DNA from 2 places in the Pseudalkalibacillus sp. Hm43 genome. Region 1 is predicted to be linked to the other one. Evidence: riboswitches for the same ligand, from Rfam matches in the RefSeq annotation. Region 1 holds a riboswitch; the other holds the start of a gene.

Region 1 (8,010 bases):
AAAGCGGTGCATCGTTTACTTGAAGAAGGTAACGAAATTCTGATGTATCTCGTCAATATCGTCATGATCTTAGCTCCTTATGGTGCGTTTGCATTGATTGCTTCTGCAGTCGGAAGCTTCGGACTCGAGGCGCTGCAAGCGATGGGACTATACTTCGGAACCGTCGTACTCGCACTCTTGATTCATGCTGTCTTGACTTACGGAACAGCGGTTTCTACGCTTGGAAAAATGAATCCACTTGCATTCTTCAAAGGCTTTGCGCCAGCAATGTCCGTGGCATTCAGTACGTCCAGCAGTAGTGGTACACTGCCTGTTTCCATGAAAACAGCACAAGAAAACTTGAATGTGCCAAAACAGGTCAGCAGTTTCGTGCAGCCGCTCGGAGCAACGATCAACATGGATGGTACAGCGATCATGCAGGGTGTGGCGACGGTCTTCATCGCGCAAGTTTATGCAATCGATCTATCTATGGCTGACCTCGTAACTGTCGTATTGACAGCAGTTCTTGCGAGTATCGGTACCGCAGGTGTTCCAGGGGTCGGACTGATCATGCTTGCCATGGTATTGAACCAAGTCGGACTTCCAGTCGAAGCGATTGGACTCGTACTTGGTGTCGACCGACTACTTGATATGACACGTACTGCAGTCAACATCACAGGTGATGCATCTTGTGCCGTCATCGTTGCGAAATCAGAAGAAAAGCACGGTGGTCCACAACAACCACAAGCAGATTTGGATATTTAAATGCAGTAAGGAGCTGACTCATTGTTGAGTCAGTTCTTTTTTTGCTGTTTTCGCAAACTTTTATAGTAGTTGATCCCGCTTCAGGTGCTCGCTTTCCACTGGTCGTGCGGTGAGCCAACTCACTTGCACAGGATGTGCTGGCTTCGACGTTCACCACAGGACGTGGTGGGTCTTAGTCGAAGATCCTTTTAAAAAGTGAATGCTCTCCCTGTCCCGCTGTTCTCGCAGGACAAGGAAAGCCTCAGCAGTGTTACATCGCATGAAGAAAATGCAATTTTCATTTTCGAGGAGTCTCGGCAAGTTGAACGGACATGAGATCCGTTATCTGTGTCAAAAACGCTAACTTCGGGGTGCTAACGGACATCTGGTAAGCTATTTTTTGAAAAGCACCTTGTTTTTGATGATTTTGCCGCAAATAAGGTCTCCTATGTCCGTTAAGCTTAGTGAAAACGACTGTTTTATAGAAATAAGGGCCTCAATGTCCGTTAAATTTATGAATCAGTCATGCTTACTCAATTATCCAGGGGCTTTAATAGAATAAGAAGCAAGTTCCATTCTGTATAGACAAAAGACTCGTCAAATAAACGAGTCTTTTTTAATTTTGATTTTGCGCCTCTAAGTGGAATCCTTTACCTAAAGATGACAGCCTTTTTGCTGACCAAAAGATAGGTACTGAATTTCGTCTATTTATCTTGAAAATATTTTTTCCAAGCTGAAACCCTCTGTAGAAGTAATGGAAAGTCTGGCCAAGATTTTTCAAGAGGTTTTTTTCTTCTTTTGAAGAATATATAATTAACTATTGTCGAATCAAAAAACATAATCATTCGTTTTTCGTGGTACTAATAAGCATAGATACTTTTCTGGATACGGATAAAGAAAACTTGGCGATGCCCAGCCTTGGTGAAGGTAGAGCCATAGTTGCACTCATACTTTACACTTGAACTTTTCACCTACCTCGATTCACATCCTTGCTGAAAAGTTTTACATTCGTAAAGTGAGATGAAAGGGGAACTAGCCAGGCAATGAGCTATATGCAGCAACAATTAGACGAAGAAAAGGTATTCAAGGATCCTGTCCATCGGTACATCCACGTACGTGATCGTATCATTTGGGACTTGATCGGAACGAAAGAGTTTCAACGTTTAAGAAGGATCCGACAGCTCGGAACGACTTTCTTGACGTTTCATGGCGCTGAGCATAGCCGATTCAGCCATTCGCTTGGTGTATATGAAATCGTTCGCCGGATTACGGAGATTTTCCAAAACCGACCGCATTGGGATGGAGAAGAGAGGATCCTCTGTTTGACGGCAGCATTGCTCCACGATGTGGGTCATGGCCCTTATTCCCATTCATTTGAAAAAGTGTTCGATCTCGATCATGAAGATTTTACACAAGCCATCATCCTTGGAGATACCGAAGTGAACGAGGTATTGAAAAGGGTAGATGATGATTTTCCTAGAAAAGTGTCTGAAGTCATTGCGAAGACGTACGAGAATAAGCTCGTTGTCAGTATGATTTCCAGTCAGATTGACGCGGACCGCATGGATTATCTGTTAAGGGATGCGTATTTTACAGGTGTGAGTTATGGACAATTCGATATTGAAAGGATTCTCCGGGTGATGCGACCGAAGGAAGATCAGGTTGTCATCAAACAAAGTGGCATGCATGCTGTAGAAGATTACATCATGAGCCGATATCAAATGTATTGGCAAGTCTATTTCCATCCGGTGACGCGAAGTGCCGAGGTCATCCTGTCGAAGATTCTGAACCGTGCGAAGTCCTTGTATGAAGAAGGATACAAGTTCAAACTTGAACCGCTTCATTTCATTTCGTTGTTCAAAGGCGAAGTCAAGCTTGATGATTACATAAAACTGGACGAAGGCATCATTCAATTTTATTTCCAAGCATGGCAAGAAGAAGACGATCCGATTCTTCGGGATTTGTGCGAGCGGTTTTTGAACCGTCGTCTGTTCAAGTATATGGAGTTCAATCCGAATGTCCATATGGAAGATTGGCACAAGCTGTATACGTACTTTGTAAAAGCGGGTATCGACCCGGATTATTACTTGATTGTCGATTCTTCATCCGACTTACCGTATGACTTTTACCGTCCGGGTGAAGAAGAAGAACGGCTTCCGATCCATTTGTTGACGAAAAGAGGAGAGTATCGAGAGCTCTCAAGAGAGTCGACGGTAGTCGAGGCGATTTCAGGTAAGAAACGGACAGATCATAAATTGTATTATCCATCAGACTTAATCGAACAGATAGAAGATCAAGATATAAAGAGAAAGATCAGTGAGATATTAGATTTTTAGGAGGGGATTCAACGTGCTTGAGCATCATGCGCGGTTGATTGCATTGTTCAATTATGCGAGGGAAGTAGTAGGTCGTAAAAAGCTGCAGAAGATGGTCTACATTGCCAAGAAGCTGAAGTTTCCATTCGGGGAGAAGTATCAATTCCATTTCTACGGGCCGTATTCGGAAGAGTTGACGCTTCGAGTCGAAGAACTGTGTAACTTAGGGTTTTTGGAAGAGATGAAGGAGAAAGTGTCGGGATATTACCAATATCGGTACGTGTTGACGGAACAAGGAGAGCAATTCTTGAAGCACTATGATCTGGAGCTTGAGCCGCTTCAATCTTGTGTGACATCGATGAACGAGCAGCCTTCCCGCATCTTGGAACTGATTTCTACCATTCTTTATTTCGACCACTTGGCGAAGGAAGAAATCGTAGAGAAGGTTCAGACCGTCAAACAGAAACAGAAGTATACGACAGAAGAAATTGAAGAAGCGTTCAACTATATCGATGACTTGAAGAAACAAACGGTCGTATCGTAAGAGCAATTGGATAGGCTGAGAAGAAGAGATTTGAAGAAAAACACTCCCACCCCGCGTGGCGAGTGTTTTTTAATTCAAAAGACCTATGGTACCAGGTACTGAAAGAAAGCCCTTGCCCTGCAAGGGTTTCTGATCCGTACCTGGTACTGCCTATTGACACGTGCTATATTTAGTGAGATTCTATAGTGGACAACACAATATATTGATGAATTCGAGTGTCGGGTGCCTCTATCCATGTATTTAGAGGCTTAAAAGGGAATCTGGTGTAAGTCCAGAGCTGTCCCCGCAACTGTAATTGTGGACGAACGGAAGTGACCACTGTATAAGTCAGTCTAGCAATAGGTGCTTATATGGGAAGGTTCCTAGTAGGATGAAGCATAAGTCAGTAGACCTGCCTGCCGCTTGAGTGTTTCAATTCTTCGGGGATTGAGGGTTGAAGCGTAGGCGTTACATATGACGTATGTCTAACAATGCTCGTCCTCAATCGACGAGTTTGATGATACGGTCATTCATTCCGTCTCCGTTTCAACCACTCCCTCCGAGTGGTTTTTTTATATACAGAGGAGGAATAAGAATGATCACAAAAGTGAAAAGAAAGTCAGCAACAAGCCGACTGAAACAACAACTTCAAAAGGAATTTCCCCAATTGGATGTAAACGGTCTGTTCCGTAAAGTGTCGATCCAATCGACGGATAAAGAAAAAGACCCTGACACTAATCTGCTCCTATTAGAAGGGTTGGCGCGAATCACTCAACAAGAACCCGACTGGACATATGTTTGCGCCAGAATCTATCTGCATTCCCTCTATGAGGAAGCATCTATGAACCGATTCCAAGGCGGCCCTTATCAAGACTTTTACGGTCTGATCAATGAACTCGTGCAGCGGAGAATTTTCGACCTGGAACTCCTCAACCATTATACGAGAGAAGAGGTCGCTGAATTAGAAGCAGTCATCGCTCCAGAGAGAGACCACCTTCTTACATATGCAGGCGTCCGGATGTTAGCCGATCGTTATCTAGCAAGAGATCATGAGCGGAATCTATTCGAGCTCCCACAAGAACGGTGGATGATCATTGCGATGACCTTGATGATGCCAGAAACGAAGGAACAGAGATTAGAGCTGGTAAAAGAAGCGTACTGGGTGCTATCCAACCTGTACATGACGGTCGCGACCCCCACTCTATCAAATGCGGGCAAGGCCCATGGCCAGTTGAGTTCGTGTTTCATTGATACCGTGGATGATAGTCTGCGAGGCATTTACGACTCGAACACAGACATCGCCATGCTCAGTAAAGCTGGGGGCGGAATAGGCGTTTATCTTGGGAAGATCCGCAGCAAAGGCTCCGATATCAAAGGGTATAAAAACACGTCATCAGGGGTTATCGCCTGGATGAAGCAGCTCAATACGACCGCGGTGAATGTCGATCAACTGGGGCAGCGGAACGGAGCGATTGCGGTCTACTACCCGGTGTTCGGAAAAGATATTTTCGCTTTCCTGGACGCGAAGCTGAACAATGGCGATGAGCGTCAGCGGACACACGACCTTTTTACAGGTGTCGTCTTACCGGATCTGTTCATGGAAAAAGTGGAAGCGCGTGAAGATTGGTACCTGTTCGATCCGCATGAAGTGAAGAAGATGATGGGATTCGAGCTCGATGATTTTTACGATGAAAAAGAAGGCGCAGGGAGTTTCCGGGAGCGGTATGAGGAATGCGTCAATCATCCGCTTCTTTCGAAAGATAAAGTGCCCGCGATCGACATCATGAAGCGAATCATGATCAGCCAGCTCGAAACCGGAGGTCCTTTCATGTTCTACAAGGATACGGTCAACCGGCTGAACAACAATCGCCATGAAGGCATCATCTATTGTACGAATCTTTGTACGGAAATTACGCAAAACCAAACGGCCACGACGGTTGAGGAAGAAGTGACCGCTGACGGGAAGATCATCATCACGAAAACTCCGGGTGATTTCGTCGTTTGTAACCTGTCGAGCTTGTCGCTTGCGCGAGTCGTAGAAGCAGATGCGCTGGAACGGGTGATTCCGATCCAGGTCCGGATGCTCGACAATGTGATCGAGTTGAATAAAGATAAAATTGAAGTGAAACAGGCGGTCCTAACGAATGACAAATACCGCGCGATTGGGCTCGGTACATTCGGTTGGCATCATCTTCTCGCGAAAAAAGGGATCCGCTGGGAATCGGAAGAAGCGGTTGCGTTTGCCGATGAACTTTATGAAAAAATCAACTTCCTGACCATCCAGGCGAGTCAGACGTTAGCAGAAGAGAAGGGCAGCTATCCGACGTTTGCAGGCAGTGATTGGGAAACGGGGCGATATTTTTCAGAACGTGGTTACGAAGGCGAAGAATGGACGGAGCTTGCGGAAAAAGTTCAGGCAGGCGGAATTCGGAACGGCTGGCTGCTGGCGGTCGCACCGAACGCATCGACAAGCATCATTGCCGGATCGACAGCGAGTATCGACCCGATTTTCAAAAAGCAATATGCCGAAGAGAAAAAGAGCTCGAAAATTCCTGTCACTGCCCCTGATCTGTCACCTGAAACGACCTGGTTTTACAAAAGTGCATATGAAATCGACCAAAAATGGAGCATCCGCCAAAATGCGGCACGGCAGCGCCATGTCGATCAGTCCATTTCGTTCAATCTATATGTAAAAAATACAGTGAAAGCGAAAGAACTGTTGGACCTACATCTGTCAGCGTGGAAATCAGGATTGAAAACGACTTATTACGTCCGTTCGACCTCCCATGAAGATGTGGAAGGATGTGATTCCTGTGAAAGCTGATCAGACTTTGAAAGAGAGGAAGCTTTATGTACCAGATGCGCCGAACGCTTCGACTGGCATTTTGAATGGGCAAAGCTCGAATGTATTGAACTGGGATGATGTCCGTTATTCATGGGCGTATCCACTCTATAAGCAGATGCTTTCGAACTTCTGGACGCCGTTTGAGATCAACATGTCCGGCGATCGGAAACAGTATGCGGAACTCGCTCGGGATGAGCAGGATGCCTTCAACAAAATCATCGGGCTGCTTGCCTTTTTGGACAGCATCCAGACGGATTATGCGAACCGGGTAGCCAATTACCTGACGGACTCGAGCCTGACGGCATTGATGACCGTACTCGCCTTTCAGGAGGTCGTCCATAACCAATCGTACTCGTATGTATTGTCGAGCCTAGTTGATAAAGGGAAGCAGGATGAGATCTTCGAGTACTGGAAGCATGATGCGGTTCTGAAGGAGCGGAACGAGTTCATCATGGAGGGTTATGAAGCGTTCGTAAACAATCCGACTCCTGAAACATTCCTGGAGTCAATCGTTTACGATGTTGTGCTGGAGGGGCTGAACTTCTACTCGGGATTCAGCTTCTTCTATAACCTGGCCAGGAATCAGAGGATGGTCTCCACCTCGACGATGATCAACTACATCAATCGGGATGAACAGCTGCACGTGAACCTGTTTACGAAAATATACGGAGCTGTGGTTGCAGAGTTCGATTTGGATAAAAAGGAAGCAGCACATTTTGTGGAGAAAACCTTCAAAAAAGCGGCAGAGCTTGAAATCAAATGGGGGAAATACATTATCGGTGACCGCTTCCCTGGGATCTCGACTTCTGAGCTCGATGCGTACATCAAGTTCATCTCGAACATCCGAGTCAACCAGCTCGGAGCAGAGCGACCATTTCCTGAACATCGGAAGAATCCGATGCCATGGATCAAAGCGTACGAATCCGTCAACGAAGGGAAAAGCGACTTCTTCGAACAAAAATCTCGCCAATACACGAAAGTCTCCGAGGACAACGGCTTCGACGAACTGTAACCAGAATCAGACAGTACCAGGTACCGTCACAGATACCTTTGGGCGCAACGGGTTTGAGTCGGTGCCAGGCACCGAAAGAAAGCCCTTGCCCCGCAAGGGTTTCTGTTCAGTGCCTGGCACTCGTCGTTTTTGTCATACAATTGACATTAAATGGGCGGGGATTTTCGTGCCTAATCTCGTATTACTAATAATAGGAAGTAGTAATTTCGAGGAGGGTGCGACATGAGTAACAATGATGAATTTTATTACCAGGATCACATCGGAGAAATCATCAAACGTTCTGAAAAAGAAGGCATGTTCGACAACTTAAAGGGGAAAGGGAAACCACTAGAGCTTGATGGGGACCTCTCCTATAATCCAGATCGCCTCCTGAACAAAGTACTGAAAAACAACAATGTACTACCGGCCTGGATCCAAATGGACAAGGATATTGAAAAAATGAAAGCAGAGCTAGCGGGGTATTCGAGTGAATACAACATTCGGAAATACGTCGAGGAGATCAACAAAAAGATTTTCAACTTCAATTTAAGCTGTCCACCGCCAGCCCAAAAGCGTAAACTGAAGCTGGAAGATTACTTGCCAAACGAATCAT
Region 2 (8,010 bases), 1.6 Mb from region 1:
CAGAAACACCTGAGAAACTGAAAGCAAAAAGCATCGAAGCGGCTTTACAATATATGCTGAAACGAATTGAACCTGATGGAACACTCCTAAGCTACTACAGTGCGACCTTTTTCATGATCTTTGCTCTGTTGTCGCTCGGTTATCCTAAAAATCATCCATTAATCATCAACGCATGTAGAGGTATTTTCAGCATGGCGGATCATATGGATGGAACCATCCATATGCAATATACGACTGCAGATGTGTGGAATACTTCCTTGATCAGTCATACGCTACAAGATGCTGGTTTGTCTTACACAATACCAGCCATACAAAAAGCGAATCAGTATTTATTGACCCGTCAACAATACAAATTCGGTGATTGGGTGTTGAACAATCCAGACACCATTCCAGGAGGATGGGGTTTTTCCAATATCAATACAATCAACCCAGATGTAGATGATACGACCGCAAGTCTACGTGCCATTCGAACGCAAGTGTCCGAAAATCCCTCCTATCAGCAATATTGGAAGAGCGGCCTGAAATGGATACTGTCGATGCAGAATCAGGATGGTGGGTGGCCTGCTTTTGAAAGAGGGGTTGATAAGAAATGGTTGGCGCTTGCTCCCATTCAAGGAGCGGAATACCTTCTCCTGGATCCCTCTACTGCAGATTTGACAGGGAGAACGTTAGAGTTTCTAGGGAACTATACGCAATTGAATAGAAATCATCCCGCCATCAAAAAGGGGCTGAAATGGCTCGCACAAAACCAACGTGAAGATGGTTCCTGGTATGGGAGGTGGGGCATCTGTTACATCTATGGGACTTGGGCGGCTCTGACCGGCATGGCTGCATGTGGAAAAGGTAAGGATGATAAGACCGTAAAGCGAGCCGTCGATTGGCTTTACTCCATACAAAACCAGGATGGCGGATGGGGGGAGTCCTGCAATAGTGATATTGAACGAAAATACATCCCCCTTGGAGAAAGTACGTTGACACAGACCGCCTGGGCTTTAGATGCTCTGATTTCGATATCAGACGTCCCAAATGCGAAGATAGACAATGGCATCGATTTTCTAGTCAGAAATGGCAATAAAGAAGGATGGACCGAACAATACCCGAAAGGTCAGGGGATGGCAGCTGGATTTTACATCCACTACCACAGTTACCGGTATATTTGGCCACTTATGGCATTGAGTCATTATCGGAACAAGTATGGGTTGGTATAGGTGCTTAGGAGGGTGGTCCTTACTCAAAGATCACTCTCTTACCGTTCACAATGCTCATTAATAGTTGTAGGAATAGTAGACATCGTCTATCAAATTTTTACACAATCTACGAAAAAAGGTTGCTTTTGAACCATCAGTCTGGTGTATAATCGATATTAGGAAAATTTCATACATAAAGAAATTGGTGAGTTTGATGTTAGAACATCAAACTCTTAAAAGGGAAGTTGGTGTAATTCCAACGCGGTCCCGCCACTGTAATTGGGAGTGAATCTGCGATTAGCCACTGTACGGTCAAGTACGGGAAGGTGTAGACCACAATGACCATGAGCCAGGAGACCTGCCATTTCTGCAAGCACTTGAAACCTACGCGGATAGGGAGGTGTGTCACGGATATTTGATTGCTCTGCACGATCACTTGTTCAATACGACATCTTCATGTTCTTACGTGGAGATGTTTTTTATTTTGCAGAAAATGAAAGCGTACTACACTAACATTCAGGAGGATTCTTCATGAAAAACGTATTATCTATCTTTCTATCATTATTTCTCGTCCTTGGTTTAATGGCAGGCTGTAATGATGAACCAACTCAATCTGAAAATGGTTCTTCGAACGATCAGACTGCAGAACAGACAGATGAAGCTTCTTTTCCAGTAACGATTAAAGATGCCGCAGATCAAGAGGTGACGATTGAGGACCAACCAAAAAACATCATCTCTCTCATACCGAGTAATACAGAGGTTGCTTATGAATTAGGTTTAGGGAAAAAAATCGTCGGGGTTTCTGACTATGACAACTACCCTGAAGAGGTAAGTGAAAAAGAGAAGGTTGGAGGTCAAGAACTGAATGTGGAGAAAATCATCTCCTTGAATCCTGACCTGGTACTCGCACATGAATCTGGTGTCCAAATGGCATCTGATGCGATTCAACAGCTACGTGATTCTGGCATCGCAGTCATCGTTGTGAATGAAGCGGCAAATTTCGAAGAGGTCTATGACTCTATTGAAATGATCGGTAAAGCAACTGGTGAAACTAGCAAAGCCGATACCATCATTGAAGACATGAAAACAAAAGTGGAAGACATTAAAAAGAAGGTAGCGAAAATAGAAGATCAGAAATCTGTGTTCATCGAGGTATCTCCAGAGCCGGAAATCTATACACCAGGTAAAAACACGTTCATGCATGAAATGCTCCAAATCATCAATGCAGAAAATGTTTCAAAGGATATAGATGGATGGGCCAAAATCGACCAAGAGACGATCATTGATAAGAATCCAGATGTCATTATTACCACCTATGGCTATTATACAGAGAATCCAAAACAACAAGTGTTACAACGAGAAGGATGGAGCAATGTGACAGCTGTTGAAGAGGAGCAGGTATATGATGTGCACTCTGATCTGGTCACTCGGTCAGGTCCGAGATTGGTTGAAGGAGTAGAGGAGCTTGCAAAATCGGTCTATCCGGAAGCGTTTGGCGAACAATAGACTGCTCGCTTATGCTTGCTCCGTCTTGTTTCTACTGATCAGTATGGTGCTCGGAATCTCAATCGGAACCGTGCATGTACCAATTTCAAGCATTATCCGCATTGTAGGTCATGAAATTTTTCCGTTTATATCTTTAGCTCAAGTTGATTCTATGCATACGAACATCGTATTGAATGTCCGGCTGCCAAGAGTGATACTGGCAAGCCTTGTCGGCGCATCTCTTGCTATAGCAGGAGCCGCTTTTCAAGGCTTACTCCGAAATCCGTTAGCTGATCCGTATACTTTGGGAGTCTCTTCCGGTGCATCCGTCGGAGCAGTCGTCACGTTGTTTTTTCAAATATCCATACCATTTGTCGGAGCATTCACATTACCATTATTGAGTATTGTTTCATCGTTTATGACAATCGTCCTTGTTTTAAGTTTTGCTCGTAAAATTGAAAAATCCATGAGAGTGGAAACAATCATATTGACGGGTATCATATTCGGTTCCTTTCTCAGCGCCGTCATCTCATTGATGATTGCACTTACTGGAGATGAATTGAGACAGATCATTGGATGGCTGTTAGGCAGTGTATCCATGCGTGGATGGGTGTATGTCAAGATCATCCTGCCATTCTTGATCATAGGAGCTGGGATACTCCTTTTCAATGCAAGAGAATTGAACGCGATGTCCTTTGGGGAAGAACGGGCACATCATCTCGGTGTAGATGTTCACCGTAGAAAGTTATCGGTGCTGACGGCAGGTTCGATATTGACTGGGGCTGCCGTCGCTGTTTCTGGAACAATCGGATTCGTCGGCCTTGTTATTCCGCATCTGACGAGATTGTTATGGGGATCGGACCACAAGCATCTTCTGCCACTTTCCATCTTGACAGGTAGTGGTTTCTTAATTTTAGCAGATCTTGTTGCTCGGACGATCATATCTCCGACTGAACTCCCGATCGGGGTCATCACTGCATTGATTGGTGCGCCTGTTTTTGCACTGATCTTAATGAAGAGCAGATCAGAAAGAAGTGGTTAATATGTTGAACGTTCAAAATCTGACAGGTGGATATGCTGGCGTACCGATCGTCAAAGATCTATCATTTCGAGTCAACAATGGGGAAATGTTCGGTATACTGGGTCCCAACGGAAGTGGGAAGACGACGTTGTTGAAAATGATCAGCGGAATCTTACCCTTCCAAAAAGGTACAGTTGATATCGCGAATCAACCGATACAATCCTTCTCCGCGAAAGAATTGGCTAAAATCATAGCCGTTCTACCACAGCATTCGAATCAGAGCTTTTCATATTCGGTAAAAGATACGGTCGCGCTAGGAAGGTATGCTCATCAATCAGGTTGGTTCCAAACATGGAGTCCCAAAGATGAAGCAATCGTTCAATCTGTCATGAAGCAAACCGGTATTCATCATTTTCAAAACAAAGATATACAAGCGTTGTCTGGAGGAGAAAAACAACGGGTGTTCCTCGCACAAGCTCTTGCACAAGAACCTCAGATCCTCCTGCTTGATGAACCGACGAACCATTTAGATCTGTCTTACCAGAAAGAATTATTGGATGTGCTGAAAGCATGGACACGAGAAAAAGGATTGACCGTCATCTCCATCTTCCATGACTTGAATCTTGCAGGATTATATTGTGATCAATTGCTGTTGATGGAAGACGGCAAACTGAACATCCATCATAAACCAAATGAAGTGTTAAGAGAAGATCGGGTGCAGGCGGTTTACCGGACGAAAATAAAGAAACAGGCACACCCGAAGGTCCCGGCACCACAAATGGTGCTTCTTCCAGAAAAGCAGGAAGACCGACACATTTTTAAAGTCAATGCAGAGATGTTGAATAGAACCCAAGAACGAATTGTCATCCGAACCCCTCAGCCCATGAAAACCTTATCTTCCGGGGTCATCGGTTCCGGAACGGGTTGGCATGATACGTTCATCAATCGTCGAGTCGGACTCGATTACGATTGCAATGACCATCGGGAGGAAATGCGGCATTATTTGAAAGAAACCGGTTATGAGCCCTCTGATTGTGTAGGGATGATGACAGCAGTCAATCTGGAGGATTTTTCTTACCTCTTCTTGGATGGCGAAGGATTCTCCATGTTCGTCGTCGTTACTGCTGGAGTAGGACATGCCATCGATGCTTCGAAGAGTGGACACCACGAGATGGAATTGCAGCCAGGTACAATCAATACTTGGATTTTTGTGAATGGGAGCATGACCGAAGAAGCATTCATTCAAAGCATGATGACCGCTACAGAGGTGAAAACGAAGGTACTTCATGATCTGGAAGTCCGTGATCCGGTTACAGGGACATTAGCCACAGGGACAGCAACCGACAGCATCTTAATCGCTTCTACCCAGCAGGGAGAAGAGATCGAATTCGGAGGCACCATCACCCCATTAGGAAAAATGATCAGCCAGGCCGTTTACACATGTACAAGTGAAGCAATCGCGCATTATCGGAAAAGAATGGACAATTAAACGGATGTACAAAAAGGAGTGAATGCTCCTTTTTGTTTTATCAGGAGAAGGGGGATAAGGATGAAAATCGTCTTCATCAGTGGAGGTGTACGAAGTGGAAAAAGCCGCTTTGCAGAAAAATTGGCTCAGAAGGCTTCGCTGAACTCTGTTGGTAAACTTCAATACGTGGCAACAGGGGTTCCCACCGACCCAGAAATGGAATCACGCATCCAACGACATCAACAAGACAGACGACTAGATAGCTGGAATACCATTGAACAAGCAACAGACATCCGAGTTGTAGCGAAGCATTTTCAAAAGACAGATATTGTACTTTTGGACTGTTTGACAACATGGTTGAACAATGAGTTTTTTATTGGCGGTGAAAAAAGGGGAGAGCACATCAGAGCTAAAATGGTAGAGGATATTGAGATGATCGCCAGGTCTTGTCATACCCTTATCCTTGTCAGCAATGATGTCTTTTTTGATGCAGCTACGGACTCCGAGGTTGTCCTGACTTATAAAAAAGTCCTGGGGAAGATCCATCAACAAGTTGTGGAACGAGCTTCCGAAGCTTTCCATGTTGAATGTGGCATTCCTATCGTAATGAAAGGGGTGACTTAAGTGGGATACATAAAAGGGTTCTTACTGAACCTGCAATTTTTCACTTCCATACCGATCCGAATGGAAATACCGATGGACCAGCCACATCTTGAGCGTGCGGTCAAAACATTTCCGTTGTTAGGTCTTTTACAAGGTATCATCTATTATCTAATCGTGGTGGCTTTGAGTCAGTTTTCTCCTTTTTCAACCATAGCCATTGCCTTTGCTCTCTGGGTATTGTCTATTGTATTGACAGGAGGGATCCATCTGGACGGCTGGATGGATACGAGTGATGCGTTTTTTTCTCATCAAGATGTCAGAAAACGGATTGAAATCATGAAAGATCCTAGAACAGGTGCCTTTGGTGTTCTTTCGGTCATCATTCTACTTGCCGCTAAGTTCCTATTCATATATGAAATTTTATCATTTACCAATAACGAGGCATTCATTACGATCATTCTCATTCCGTTTATCAGCAGAACGGTCATGGGGTATTTGTTAGTCCACGTCACACCCGCGAAAGACGAAGGATTAGCTTCTTTATTCCATCAGTCAGTGAAGAAGAAGAGAATGCCTCAATACTGGGTATTTTGGGGCATCATGTTTATCGTATGGGTAATAACAGATATAAATATCTTCCTTTTCGTTACCTTAACAGGAATGGGTCTTATTACTTTTCTGTTCATTCGAAAGAAGAGCGTGAAGTGGTTCGGCGGGATGACCGGAGATGTAATAGGGGCTTCAGTGGAAGGTGTTGAACTATTCGCATGGATGACATGGTGGATATTGCTCTCTATCGACATGGTATAACGAAAGCCAATCGAACCCGGACATATTGTGGATGGGATGATCTTTCTTTGGGTGAAGATGAAGCACATAGGATATCTCCTGCACACAAGGAATATGACCAATTTTTTTCAAGTGACTTGAAGCGATGTCAGCAAACATGTCTTCGACTGTTTCCACATTCTGAACCGACTTTGTTGAAGGAATTCAGGGAAATGAATTTCGGTTCATGGGAAGGACATACCTATGAATCTCTGAAACACGACCTTCACTACCAAAAATGGCTGGACGATCCTGATCAAATCGCTCCTCCCGATGGAGAAGGGTTGGATGAATTTCAAGAAAGGATTATGCAAGGCTGGAGTAAAATACTAGCCGATCGGAAGGGAAGACGGCTTGCGCTCGTCACACATGGTGGTGTCATTCGAAGCTTGCTACACCGATTTGCTCCGGTTCCCAAGAACTTCTGGGAATGGGAAGTCCCGTTTGCAGCAGGTTACGAACTTACTTTTACCGAGAGTCAATTAAGGAGGGGAGAGCGATGCACTTCGTTACAGGAGGTTCCTTCAACGGGAAGCGTGCTTGGGTAAAGCAACACTATAATTTAACGCTCAGGGATGAGTATATCTGGATATCACAATATGAAAACGCTTCGTTACCAACAGATGTCAATCATTTGTCTCACACACTGGTCGTCCTTGAAGGACTAGAAAACTGGATTCGGCATGAGGTGATGAGGCAAGATCAACCAGAATTCTATTGGGAGCAGTTATTGGAAAGATGGATGGATTGGGAGAGACAAACCACGAAACAGATGATCCTGATCGGTACGGATATCACGAAAGGAATTGTCCCTATTTCGTCCGAGGAACGTAACTGGAGAGATCTCACAGGAAGGTGCTATCAACAAATCAGCAAACATGCTAGCCGGGTAGATTTGATCTGGTATGGCATTCATCAAACCATTAAATCGGAGGCGAAATGATGAAAATTTATACGCGTACAGGTGATTCAGGTACAACCAGTGTAATTGGAGGAAGAGTCGATAAAGACGATATCCGCGTCGAAGCATATGGGACCATAGATGAATTGAATGCTTTCGTGGGCCAAGCGATAGCGGAATTGGATGCCGACTTGTTTAATGATGTGTGCTTTGATTTGGAGAAAATCCAGCATGAATTATTTGACTGTGGAGGAGATCTTTCCAACATTACGAAAAAGAATGAACCGAAGCTCACTCATGAATCAATCACCTACTTGGAAAAACGGATCGATATAATGATTGCAGAAACGCCTGAATTGGAAAAGTTCATCCTTCCAGGCGGTACAAAACCGGCAGTATCCATCCACATAGCCAGGACGATTACAAGAAGAGCAGAGAGATTGGTCGTACACCTTATGAAATCAGGTGCTGAGGATATTGAACGCCCACTCCAATACTTGAATCGTCTATCGGACTA

What was found. A riboswitch is a leader RNA that binds a small molecule or an ion and turns the genes downstream of it on or off. The one in region 1 is predicted to bind cobalamin.
Region 2: linked by a shared signal. The riboswitch ahead of ACXQIQ_RS02505 (ABC transporter substrate-binding protein) and the one ahead of ACXQIQ_RS13955 (ribonucleoside-diphosphate reductase subunit alpha) in region 1 are both predicted to bind cobalamin.

What each region holds. Positions count from the first base shown of each region.
Region 1 is NZ_CM135129.1:2,632,363-2,640,372, forward strand. Features, by position in the region: gene ACXQIQ_RS13940 (dicarboxylate/amino acid:cation symporter) at 1-744, shown strand, start outside; gene ACXQIQ_RS13945 (HD domain-containing protein) at 1,767-3,059, shown strand; gene ACXQIQ_RS13950 (YwgA family protein) at 3,073-3,582, shown strand; cobalamin riboswitch at 3,786-3,995, shown strand; gene ACXQIQ_RS13955 (ribonucleoside-diphosphate reductase subunit alpha) at 4,157-6,385, shown strand; gene ACXQIQ_RS13960 (ribonucleotide-diphosphate reductase subunit beta) at 6,375-7,418, shown strand; gene ACXQIQ_RS13965 (DnaJ family domain-containing protein) at 7,641-8,010, shown strand, end outside.
Region 2 is NZ_CM135129.1:481,257-489,266, reverse strand. Features, by position in the region: gene shc (squalene--hopene cyclase) at 1-1,208, shown strand, start outside; cobalamin riboswitch at 1,374-1,567, shown strand; gene ACXQIQ_RS02505 (ABC transporter substrate-binding protein) at 1,719-2,693, shown strand; gene ACXQIQ_RS02500 (FecCD family ABC transporter permease) at 2,653-3,714, shown strand; gene ACXQIQ_RS02495 (adenosylcobinamide amidohydrolase) at 3,716-5,182, shown strand; gene ACXQIQ_RS02490 (bifunctional adenosylcobinamide kinase/adenosylcobinamide-phosphate guanylyltransferase) at 5,243-5,785, shown strand; gene cobS (adenosylcobinamide-GDP ribazoletransferase) at 5,786-6,574, shown strand; gene ACXQIQ_RS02480 (histidine phosphatase family protein) at 6,532-7,140, shown strand; gene ACXQIQ_RS02475 (bifunctional adenosylcobinamide kinase/adenosylcobinamide-phosphate guanylyltransferase) at 7,092-7,535, shown strand; gene ACXQIQ_RS02470 (cob(I)yrinic acid a,c-diamide adenosyltransferase) at 7,535-8,010, shown strand, end outside.